2 regions of the Streptomyces sp. NPDC056734 genome follow, and region 1 is predicted to be linked to the other one. Evidence: riboswitches for the same ligand, from Rfam matches in the RefSeq annotation. Region 1 holds a riboswitch; the other holds the start of a gene.
The links. A riboswitch is a leader RNA that binds a small molecule or an ion and turns the genes downstream of it on or off. The one in region 1 is predicted to bind thiamine pyrophosphate.

Region 1 (5,516 bases):
GCTCCCAGCTCTCCTCGGCCGCCGATGTCTTCGCCCGGCTCGACGACCTCTCCGCGCGGTACACGGCGGTACGCACGCAGGTCGTCGCCGTGGACCGGAGAGACACGACCGTGCTCCTGCCGCTGCTCGAAGAGCTGGTCGAGTATGTCGAGGGCATGGCCGGGACCGGCGAGGCGGCGATGGGTGCCGTCGAGGGCGTGGAGCGGCTGCGCCTGCGGCTGGAGCGGGTGCGCGCCGACCTGATCCCGGTGCGTGAACGCGTCCACGCCGGATTCCGCGCCGCGGGCGGGGAACTGGAGGCGACCCGGGGCGCCTCCGGCTGGTACGGCCGTCAGGCCGCCCTCGCCGCCCTGGGCGACCGGCTGACGGCGCTGGACGAGGGCCGGGTGCTGCCGACCGCCGAGCACCGGACGACGGATCTGTACCGGGAATTCGAGCGCGAGCTGGCCGAGCTGCGCGACGAGATCGCCCAAGGGCGGCCCTGACCGGCCCTGACCTGCGAAGATGTCCGCCCGATGGAGTTATCCACAGGGCTGGCGGAGGGGGTCCGTGAGTCTGCGACACTGGTACGGCCATGCCTAATCCCGGAGAACTCACCTTTGTCGCGCCGCGCGGAGCCAAGAAGCCGCCGCGGCATCTCGCCGATCTCTCGCCCGCCGAGCGCAAGGAGGCGGTGGCGGGGATCGGGGAGAAGCCGTTCCGTGCCAAGCAGCTCTCGCAGCACTACTTCGCGCGGTACGCGCACGACCCCGCCGAATGGACGGACATCCCGGCCGGGGCCCGGGAGCGGCTGCGGGACGCGCTGCTGCCGGAGCTGATGACCGTCGTGCGGCATCTGTCGACGGACCAGGGGACGACCCGCAAGACCCTGTGGCGGCTGTTCGACGGGACGCTCGTGGAGTCGGTGCTGATGCGGTACCCGGACCGGGTGACCATGTGCATCAGCTCACAGGCCGGGTGCGGGATGAACTGCCCGTTCTGCGCGACCGGGCAGGCGGGGCTCGACCGGAATCTGTCCACCGCCGAGATCGTGCACCAGATCGTGGACGGCATGCGGGCGCTCAGGGACGGGGAGGTGCCCGGGGGGCCCGCCCGGCTGTCCAACATCGTCTTCATGGGGATGGGCGAGCCGCTCGCCAACTACAAGCGGGTCGTCGGGGCCATCCGCGCGCTGACCGATCCGGCGCCCGACGGGGTGGGGCTCTCGCAGCGCGGGATCACCGTGTCGACGGTCGGGCTGGTGCCCGCCATCCACCGGTTCTCCGACGAGGGCTTCAAGTGCCGGCTCGCCATCTCGCTGCATGCGCCCGACGACGAGCTGCGGGACACCCTGGTGCCGGTGAACACACGGTGGAAGGTGCGTGAGGTGCTGGACGCCGGGTTCGCCTACGCGGAGCGGTCCGGGCGGCGGCTGTCCATCGAGTACGCGCTGATCCGGGACATCAACGACCAGGCGTGGCGCGGCGACCGGCTCGGGCGGCTGCTCAAGGGGCGGCCGGTGCATGTGAATCTGATCCCGCTGAATCCGACACCGGGCTCCAAGTGGACCGCGTCCCGGCCCGAGGACGAGAAGGCGTTCGTGGAGGCCATCGCCGCCCATGGGGTGCCGGTGACCGTCCGGGACACCCGTGGCCAGGAGATCGACGGGGCGTGCGGTCAGCTCGCGGCCACCGAGCGGTAGTCTGACGCCGTACACCCGTACATATCTTCATACACATCTTCATATCCGGCAGGGGAGCGCCACAGCGCTGAGAGTGCGGCAGCCGATCCATATCGGTGGGCCGCAGACCCTCTGAACCTCGCCCAGGTCATTCTGGGTAGGGAGATCGGTCGTCACTCATGCTGTTGCGCCCTGCCCGGGAGCCGTGGAAGGTCCCGGGCAGGGCCGCGTCTCTTCCTGGTCACCCAGGAGGACATTCAGTGGGCAACACCAAGCAGATAACCGCCGTGCTCGTCGGGTTCGGGCTGATCACGCTGTCCGCGTGCGGCTCGTCGTCCGACGGCGGGAGCGACGGCGGGGACTCCAAGACGGTCACCCTCGTCAGCCACAACTCATGGGCCGTGTCCGAGGAGGTGCTCGCCGACTTCGAGAAGCGGTCCGGGTACACGGTCAAGGTCCTGGAGGACGGCGACGCGGGCACGGCCGTCAACAAGGCGATCCTCACCAAGGACAACCCGCAGGGCGATGTCTTCTTCGGCGTCGACAACACCCTGCTCTCCCGGGCCCTGGACAACGGGCTGTTCCAGCCGTACGAGGCCGAGGGCGCCGACACCGTCCAGGCCGCCTACCGGGCCGACGACGCCGAGCACCGGGTCACGCCCGTCGACAGCGGGGACATCTGCGTCAACTACGACAAGGCGTACTTCAGCGAGAAGAAGCTGGAGCCGCCGAAGACGTTCGACGATCTGCTCAAGCCCGCCTACAAGGATCTGCTGGTCACCGAGAACGCCTCCACCTCCTCGCCCGGCCTCGGGTTTCTGCTCGGCACGGCCGCCGCCTACGGGGACGACGGCTGGCAGGACTACTGGAAGAAGCTGAGCGACAACGGCGTCAAGGTCGTGGACAGCTGGGAGCAGGCGTACAACGAGGAGTTCTCCGGCTCGGCCGGGGGCAAGGAGGCCAAGGGGGACCGGCCGCTGGTGGTGTCGTACGCCTCCTCGCCGCCCGTGGAGGTCGTCTACGCCGATCCGCAGCCCGCGGACGCGCCCACCGGGGTCGCCGACGGGACCTGCTTCCGGCAGGTCGAGTACGCGGGGCTGCTGAGCAACGCGGGGAATCCGGAGGGCGGGAAGGCGCTGCTGGACTTCATGCTCAGCAAGGAGTTCCAGCAGGACATGCCGCTGAACATGTTCGTCTACCCGGTGATCGAGGGCGCCGAGGTGCCCGAGGTGTTCGCCCAGTACGGGCCGCAGGCCAAGGACCCGCAGACCCTGGACCCGGCGAAGATCGCCGACCACCGTGACGAGTGGGTCAAGTCGTGGACCTCGCTCGTACTGAAGTAGCCCCCCGGAGCCGCACCCGCACCCGCAACAGGGGCCTCTTGCGGGGCGGGCTGCTGGTCGTGCCCGTCGCGTTCTTCGGCGTCTTCTTCGCCTACCCCGTCGCCGCGATCCTCCTGCGGGGGCTCAAGGCCGACGGGGTCTGGCAGGTGGGGCGGCTGTGGGAGGTGCTGGGGCAGCCGGACATCCGGCATGTGCTGTGGTTCACCACCTGGCAGGCGCTGGCCTCGACCGCGCTGACCCTGCTGATCGCGTTGCCCGGCGCGTATGTCTTCGCGCGTTTCGACTTCCCCGGCAAGCAGGCGCTGCGGGCGGTGGTGACCGTGCCGTTCGTGCTGCCGACCGTCGTGGTCGGCACGGCGTTCCTGGCGCTGCTCGGGCGCGGCGGGCTGCTGGACGAGTGGTGGGGCGTACGGCTGGACACCACCGTGTGGGCGATCCTGCTCGCGCATGTGTTCTTCAACTACGCGGTCGTCGTACGGACCGTGGGCGGGCTGTGGGGGCAGCTGGACCCCCGGCAGGAGGAGGCGGCGCGGATGCTCGGCGCCTCGCCCTTCGCCGCATGGCGGCGGGTGACCCTTCCCGCGCTCGGGCCCGCCGTGGCCGCCGCCGCGCTGATGGTCTTCCTGTTCACCTTCACCTCCTTCGGGGTGGTGCAGATCCTCGGCGGGCCGACCTTCGCCACCCTGGAGGTGGAGATCTACCGGCAGACCTCGGAGATCTTCGACCTGTCCACGGCAGCCGTCCTGACGGTCATTCAGTTCCTCGCCGTGGGCGCGATCCTCGCCGTGCACGCCTGGACCGTACGGCGGCGGGAGAGCGCGCTGCGGCTGGTGGACGCGTCCCTGACGGCCCGGCGCCCGCGCGGCGCGGGGCAGTGGGCGCTGCTGGCCGGTGTCCTGGTCTCGATCGCCGTACTGCTGGTGCTGCCGCTGGGTGTGCTGGTGCGGCGGTCGCTGGAAGGGGCCGGGTTCTCCTACTACCGGGCGCTGACCTCGTCCGAGTCCCAGGTGTTCCTCGTCCCGCCGATCGAGGCGATCGGGAACTCGCTGACGTACGCGCTCGTCGCCACCGCCATCGCCCTGCTGGTCGGCTCCCTCGCGGCGGCGGCGCTGGCGCGGCGGGACGCGGGGCGGCTCGTACGGGGGTTCGACGCGCTGCTGATGCTGCCGCTCGGGGTGTCCGCGGTGACCGTGGGCTTCGGGTTCCTGATCGCGCTGGACGAGCCGCCGCTGGATCTGCGCGCGACCTGGATCCTGGTGCCGCTCGCCCAGGCACTGGTGGGGGTCCCCTTCGTCGTACGGACCATGCTGCCGGTGCTGCGGGCGGTGGACGGGCGGCTGCGGGAGGCGGCGGCCGTGCTCGGGGCGTCGCCCTGGCGGGTGTGGCGGGAGGTCGATCTGCCGCTGGTGCGGCGGGCGGCGCTGGTCGCGGCGGGGTTCGCGTTCGCGGTGTCGCTGGGTGAGTTCGGGGCGACCGTGTTCATCGCGCGGCCGGACGATCCGACGCTGCCGGTGGCGGTCGCCAAGCTGATCGGGCGGCCCGGAGAGCTGAACTACGGCCAGGCGATGGCCCTTTCGACGATTCTGATGGTGGTGTGCGCGGTGGCGCTGCTGGTGCTGGAGCGGCTGCGCACCGACCGGACCGGGGAGTTCTAGCGATGCTGCTGTCCCTTGAGGACGTGACGGTACGGCTCGGGGGCCGGGCCGTGCTCGATACGGTCGGCCTCGCCGTCGAGGAGCACGAGACCGTGTGTGTGCTCGGGCCGAGCGGGAGCGGGAAGTCGACGCTGCTGCGCGTGGTCGCCGGGTTGCAGGCGCTGGACGGCGGCCGGGTGCTGCTGGACGGGCGGGACCAGGCGTGGGTGCCCGCGCACCGGCGGGAGATCGGGCTGATGTTCCAGGACCATCAGCTGTTCCCCCAGCGGGACGTGGGCGGCAATGTGGCGTTCGGGCCCCGGATGCGGGGGGCGTCGCGGGACGAACAGCGGGCCCGGGTGGCGGAGCTGCTGGATCTGGTGGGGCTGCCGGGGGCCGCGGGCCGGGCGGTGGCCGAGCTGTCCGGCGGCGAACAGCAGCGGGTCGCGCTGGCGCGGGCGCTGGCGCCGAGCCCCCGGCTGCTGATGCTGGACGAGCCGCTGGGGCAACTGGACCGGTCGCTGCGGGAGCGGCTGGTGGTGGAGTTGCGCGAGCTGTTCGGGCGGCTCGGGACGACCGTGCTGGCCGTGACGCACGACCAGGGTGAGGCGTTCGCGCTGGCCGACCGGGTGGTGGTGATGCGGGACGGGCGGATCGCCCAGACCGGGACGCCCCTTGAGGTGTGGCAGCGGCCCGCCGACGCCTTCGTGGCGCGGTTCCTCGGCTTCGACAATGTGGTCCCGGCGACGGTGAGCGGGCAGGCCGCGGACACCGCGTGGGGGAAACTGCCGGTGCCCGCGGGGGCGGCCCAGGGGGCCGTGGAGGTGCTGGTGCGGCCGGGCGGGGTGCGGCTGGTCGGCGCCGGGGAGGGGTTGCCGT
Region 2 (5,516 bases), on a different contig from region 1:
CGCGTCCAGGATCACCGGCACACGCGCGTGCGCGACGATCAGCTCGAAGTTGTGCGGGTTGCGGATGCCGAGGCCGGAGCCGATCGGCGAGCCCAGCGGCATGATCGCCGCGCAGCCCGCGTCCTGGAGCTTGCGCGCCAGCACCGGGTCGTCGTTGGTGTACGGCAGCACCGTGAACCCGTCGTCGACCAGGGTCTCGGCGGCCTCCAGCAGCTCGATCGGGTCCGGCAGCAGGGTGCGCTCGTCGGCGATGACCTCCAGCTTGATCAGATCCGTGCCGAGCGCCTCGCGCGCGAGGCGGGCGGTGAGCACGGCCTCGCCCGCCGTGAAGCAGCCGGCCGTGTTGGGCAGCACCCGGATGCCGAGCTTCTCCAGCACCGACAGCACCGAGCCGTGCACACCCGGGTCGATCCGCCGCATCGCGACGGTCGTCAGCTCCGTACCGGACGCCACCAGCGCGCGTTCCAGCACATCGAGGCTGGGCGCCCCGCCGGTGCCCATGATCAGCCGGGAGGTGAAGGACGTACCAGCGAGGACGAACGGGTCGTCGGCCATGGGTCAGCCTCCTTGGACGGCGGTGAGGACTTCCACGCGGTCGCCCTCGGCCAGGGTGGTCCGAGGCCACTGCCCGCGCGGGACGACGGTTTCGTTGAGAGCGGCGGCGACCCCCGAGGGTGCCGGGGTGAGGGCGCGCACCAGCGCGTCCAGCGCCGTGCCATGAGCCACCTCGCGGGGCTCGCCGTTGACGGAGATCGTGACAGACAGGCTCATACGGGCTGCTCCGTGAGTGCGCCGGCGGTGAACCGCCGGGGGGTGAACGGACGGGCTTCCTCGGGGAGTTCCCCGGTCACCAGGGCGTGCGCCAGCGCGTCGCCGGTGACCGGGGTGAGCAGCACGCCGTTGCGGTAGTGCCCGGTCGCCAGCAGCAGGCCGGGCAGGCCGGTCGGGCCGAGCAGCGGCGCGTTGTCGGGGGAGCCGGGCCGCAGTCCCGCGCGGGTCTCGGTCAGCGGCAGCTCGGTGATGCCGGGGATCAGCTCATGGGCGTCGCGCAGCAGCTCGTACACGCCGCCCGCGGTCACCGTCGTGTCCCAGCCCAGTTCCTCGCTGGTCGCGCCGACGACGAGTTCGCCGTTCTCGCGCGGCACCAGGTAGACGTGGCTGCCGCGCACCACCGCGCGGACGGTCCGGCTCAGGAAGGGCGCGTACCGCGGGGGCACGGTCAGCCGCAGCACCTGCCCCTTCACCGGCCGCACCGGAGGGCGTACGGCGTCCGGGACGCCCGCCAGCCGCCCGCTGAGGCTCCCGGCGGCCAGCACCACCTGCCCGGCGGCCCGCTCGGCCCCGTCGCGCGTGACCAGGCCCGTGACGCGGTCCCGGGCCACTGCCAGCCGTTCGGCCCAGGTGCGGTGAAAGACCACCCCGGCGCGCTCGCAGGCCGTCACAAGGGCCGCCGCGAGCCGCCTCGGGTCGATCTGGTGGTCCCCGTCGACCCGCAGGCCGCCGCGCACCCCGGGGGCCAGCATCGGCTCAAGCCGGCGGCAGTCCCGCCCGGACAGCCACTCCGACTCCAGGCCGGACCGCTGTTGCAGGGCGTGCAGTTCCCGCAGATGCGCGCGGTCGTCGGTGTCCAGCGCGACGGCCAGCGTGCCGCAGCGGCGGTAGCCGAGATCCTGGCCGGTGAGATCGGTCAGCTCGGCCGCGAACTCCGGATAGCGGCGGGCCGAGGCCAGATTGAGGCCGAGCAGGGTCTGCTCGCCGTGGTGCAGTTCCGTGACGGCGGCGAGCATCCCGGCCGCCACCTGGACGGCCCCGCCGCCGGGCGCGGGATCCACCACGGCCACGGCGAGCCCGCGCTGTGCGGCCCGCCAGGCCGTGACCAGCCCGATGACACCGCCCCCGACGACGAGCACATCGGGATGGCCCGGAGGCGTGCGCGTGACGGATGCGTGCGTGACAGCTGTGTTCGTGACGGTCGTGTTCGTGACAGTCGTGCGTGTGACGGACGACACGGGCGTTCAGCCCCTCCCTTCGCCGGCATGACCCGGATCAGGTTCGTACGGTCGGAGGCCGCCAGCCTCCCTCTCAGCCCGGTGCGTCCGGGCTCCCGCGAGTGCTTTACGTTGGGCAGCCTAGCCCTTGGATCCACGCCTCTGTAAGGGAGCCCGCCCCGATGCCCCGGTCGCTGGACGGTCTGGTCCTCGCCCCCGTCACCGATCAGGCCCCAGGTCAGGTGGGTACCCGGACCCGGTTCACCTACCACGAGAAGGACGGCGAGATCTGGGCCGCGTACACCGGTGGCGAGGTCGTCCGCGGGTTTCTGACCGGCACGCGCGCGGGCGACCGGCTGGACTTCCGGTACGTCCAGCTCAAGACCGACGGGACGACGTCCGGCGGGCACTGCGTGTCGGCGGTGACCCTGCTGCCGGACGGGCGGGTGCGCCTGCTGGAGACCTGGGAGTGGGAGTCGCAGCCGGGGAGCGGGACGAGCGTGGTCGAGGAAGTGCCGCACGCGGGGTAGGTGAAGGGTGTGGGGCGGGTGTACGGGTGTGCGGGACGTCACGCGGGCGGACCGGCTGACTGACGCATTGTCAGGTGCGTAAGGTGATCGCGTGAGCGTGGACAGAGAGCAGACGGCGGCGCCGGGGCCGCGGCACGTGGTCGTGGTGGGCGCCGGGATGGCCGGGGTGCAGACCGCGGTGGCCCTGCGCGAGCAGGGTTTCACCGGCACCGTGACGCTGATCGGCGCGGAACCCCATCAGCCCTACGACCGTCCGCCGCTGTCCAAGGCCGTGCTGCTCGGCAAGGCCGAGGACTCCGCCTTCGAGGTCGACTTCGAGTCCCTCGGCATCGAGCTGCACCTCGGCCGCGAGGCCACCGGCGTACGCCCCGCCGACCACGAACTGGACACCGAGGCCGGGCCCGTCCCGTACGACGTCCTGGTGCTGGCCACCGGCGCCGAACCGATCCGGCTTCCCGGCGCGGAGGGCGTGCCCGGGGTGCATCTGCTGCGCACCCTGGACGACGCCGCCCGGCTGCGGCCGGTACTCGCCCGCCAGCACGACATCGTGGTGGTCGGCGCGGGCTGGATCGGCGCCGAGTTCGCCACCGCCGCGCGCGAGGCGGGCTGCGCGGTCACCGTCGTGGAGGCCGCCGACCGGCCGCTCGCCGGTGCGCTGCCCGCCGAGGTGGCCGCGCCGATGACCGGCTGGTACGCCGACAGCGGCGCCGCCCTGCGCACGCACGCGCGCGTGGAGCGCGTCGAGCCCGGCGCGGTCCTCCTGGACGACGGCACGCGCGTTCCCGCCGGGGCCGTCGTCGTCGGCATCGGCGCCCGGCCCGCCACGGCCTGGCTGACCGGCTCCGGCATCGACCTGGGCGCCCACGGCGAGGTCCTCGCCGACGACCGGCTGCGCGCGTCCGCGCCCGACGTCTACGCGGTCGGCGACTGCGCCTCCTTCCCGTCCGCGCGCTACGGCGAGCGCCTGCTGATCCACCACTGGGACAACGCCCTCCAGGGGCCGCGCACGGTCGCCGCGAACATCGTCGACGGCGAGCGGTCCGACGCCGTCTACGACCCGGTGCCGTACTTCTGGTCCGAGCAGTTCGGCCGCTTCGTGCAGTACGCCGGGCATCACGCCGCCGCCGACAGCACCGTGTGGCGCGGCGATCCGGCGGGCCCGGCGTGGTCCGTCTGCTGGCTGCGCGAGGGCCGGCTGATCGCCCTGCTGGCGGTGGGCCGCCCGAGGGATCTGGCCCAGGGACGGCGGCTGATCGAGGCGGGGACGGCGATGGACCCCCACCTGCTGCCCGACCCGACACAGCCGCTGAAATCGGCGACGCTGGCGGGCTGAGGCGGGCGGGAACGGGTCGCCGCGGGGGGCGCGGGCCGGTCCGTGGGTCACCCGCGCGGGACGCCCCTCGGTGGCCTCACGGTGGCGTCCGGGCGACGTCGGAGCGCCCTTTGGGCCGACGGGCGGACGCGCCTCGGCTACCGGCTGTCAGTCCCAGATGGCAGTCTTGGTGACGTGACCGAGATTGACGCAAAGATCGATGCTCTCGTCCCTGGCTGGCTGACCCTCCCCGACATCGCCGAACAGTTCGGCGTCGAGGTGACCCGCGTGCGCCAGCTGGTCAAGGACGGCCAGCTGATCGCCGTACGCCGTGGTGAGAACCGCGCGCTGCACGTCCCCGCCGCTTTCATCGACGGGGACAAGGTGGTCAAGGGCCTGTCCGGCACCTTGACACTGCTGCGGGACGACGGCTTCACGGTCGAAGAGATGCTGGAGTGGCTGTTCACCCCCGACCCGACCCTGCCCGGCACCCCCGCCCAGGCACTGAGCGAGAATCGTGGTACGGAGGTGAAGCGGCGCGCCCAGGCGCTCGCCGTCTGATCCGGACGAGCACGCCGAGCTGACCATATGTCCGGCGTACGGGCCGCGGGTCCCGTGCGGCCACGGCCGCACGGGCGCGCGGACCGCGCAGGTCACGGTCCGTGACCGCCGGTGCGGCCCGCGATGGCCGCCGGCGGCCGACGGCCCGTACGCCACGAGTACCTACGGCGCCCGCCCGGTGCGGGCGCCGCCCATCGACCTCCCGGGGGACCCCTTCATGGCCGACAGCGCACACGAGCGGCTCGCCGACGCCCGGCTGTATCTGTGCACGGACGCGCGTAAGCGGCAGGGCGATCTGCCGGAGTTCCTGGACGCCGCGCTGGCCGGCGGCGTCGACATCGTGCAGTTGCGCGACAAGGGCATGGAGGCCGCCGAGGAACTGGAGCACCTCGCGGTGTTCGCCGAGGCCTGCGCGCGGCACGGCAGGCTCCTCGCCGTCAACGACCGCGCGGACGTCGCCCACGCCGCCGGGGCGGACGTCCTCCATCTGGGACAGGGCGATCTGCCGGTGCCCGCCGCGCGCGCGATCCTCGGCTCCGGTGTCCTCATCGGCCGCTCCACCCACGCCGGACCCGAAGCCGCCGCGGCGGCCGTCCAGGACGGCGTGGACTATTTCTGCACCGGCCCCTGCTGGCCCACCCCCACCAAACCCGGGCGGCACGCCCCCGGCCTCGACCTGGTGCGCTCCACGGCCGCGCTGGGCACGGACCGTCCGTGGTTCGCCATCGGCGGCATCGACCTGGGCAATCTGGACGAGGTGCTGGCGGCGGGCGCCCGCCGGGCCGTGGTGGTCCGGGCGATCACCCAGGCGGACGACCCGGGAGCGGCGGCGGCGGAGTTCGCCCGGCGGCTGCGGCAGGTCTGACGTGGATCTGGGGGAGCCATCGGGTGGAAAACGGCCAAAGGCGGCGCGGCTTTCGGCCGGGGCGGGTCGGCCGTGTGTCCAAGGGATGGACGGCAACCCGGCAAATCGGGCAAATATCCAGGCTCCGGTTGGGTGCCCGGCGGGCCGCCACTAACCTGCGGGTATGGCCCTCGGAACCGCGTCCACCAGGACTGACCGCGCACGCACCGTGCGTGACATGCTCGCCGCCGGCAAGAAGACGTACTCGTTCGAGTTCTACG

Region 2: another riboswitch for thiamine pyrophosphate. It lies ahead of thiO (glycine oxidase ThiO); the one in region 1 lies ahead of ACFRFC_RS15825 (thiamine ABC transporter substrate binding subunit).

The regions. Positions count from the first base shown of each region.
Region 1 covers NZ_JBHTZD010000009.1:124,741-130,256, reverse strand. The annotation lists gene ACFRFC_RS15835 (hypothetical protein) at 1-485, shown strand, start outside; gene rlmN (23S rRNA (adenine(2503)-C(2))-methyltransferase RlmN) at 575-1,681, shown strand; TPP riboswitch at 1,722-1,842, shown strand; gene ACFRFC_RS15825 (thiamine ABC transporter substrate binding subunit) at 1,921-3,003, shown strand; gene ACFRFC_RS15820 (ABC transporter permease) at 2,979-4,658, shown strand; gene ACFRFC_RS15815 (ABC transporter ATP-binding protein) at 4,661-5,516, shown strand, end outside.
Region 2 covers NZ_JBHTZD010000018.1:59,123-64,638, forward strand. The annotation lists gene ACFRFC_RS26495 (thiazole synthase) at 1-555, opposite strand, end outside; gene thiS (sulfur carrier protein ThiS) at 559-771, opposite strand; gene thiO (glycine oxidase ThiO) at 768-1,910, opposite strand; TPP riboswitch at 2,007-2,118, opposite strand; gene ACFRFC_RS26510 (hypothetical protein) at 2,171-2,518, shown strand; gene ACFRFC_RS26515 (NAD(P)/FAD-dependent oxidoreductase) at 2,676-3,851, shown strand; gene ACFRFC_RS26520 (Rv2175c family DNA-binding protein) at 4,026-4,391, shown strand; gene thiE (thiamine phosphate synthase) at 4,609-5,256, shown strand; gene metF (methylenetetrahydrofolate reductase [NAD(P)H]) at 5,420-5,516, shown strand, end outside.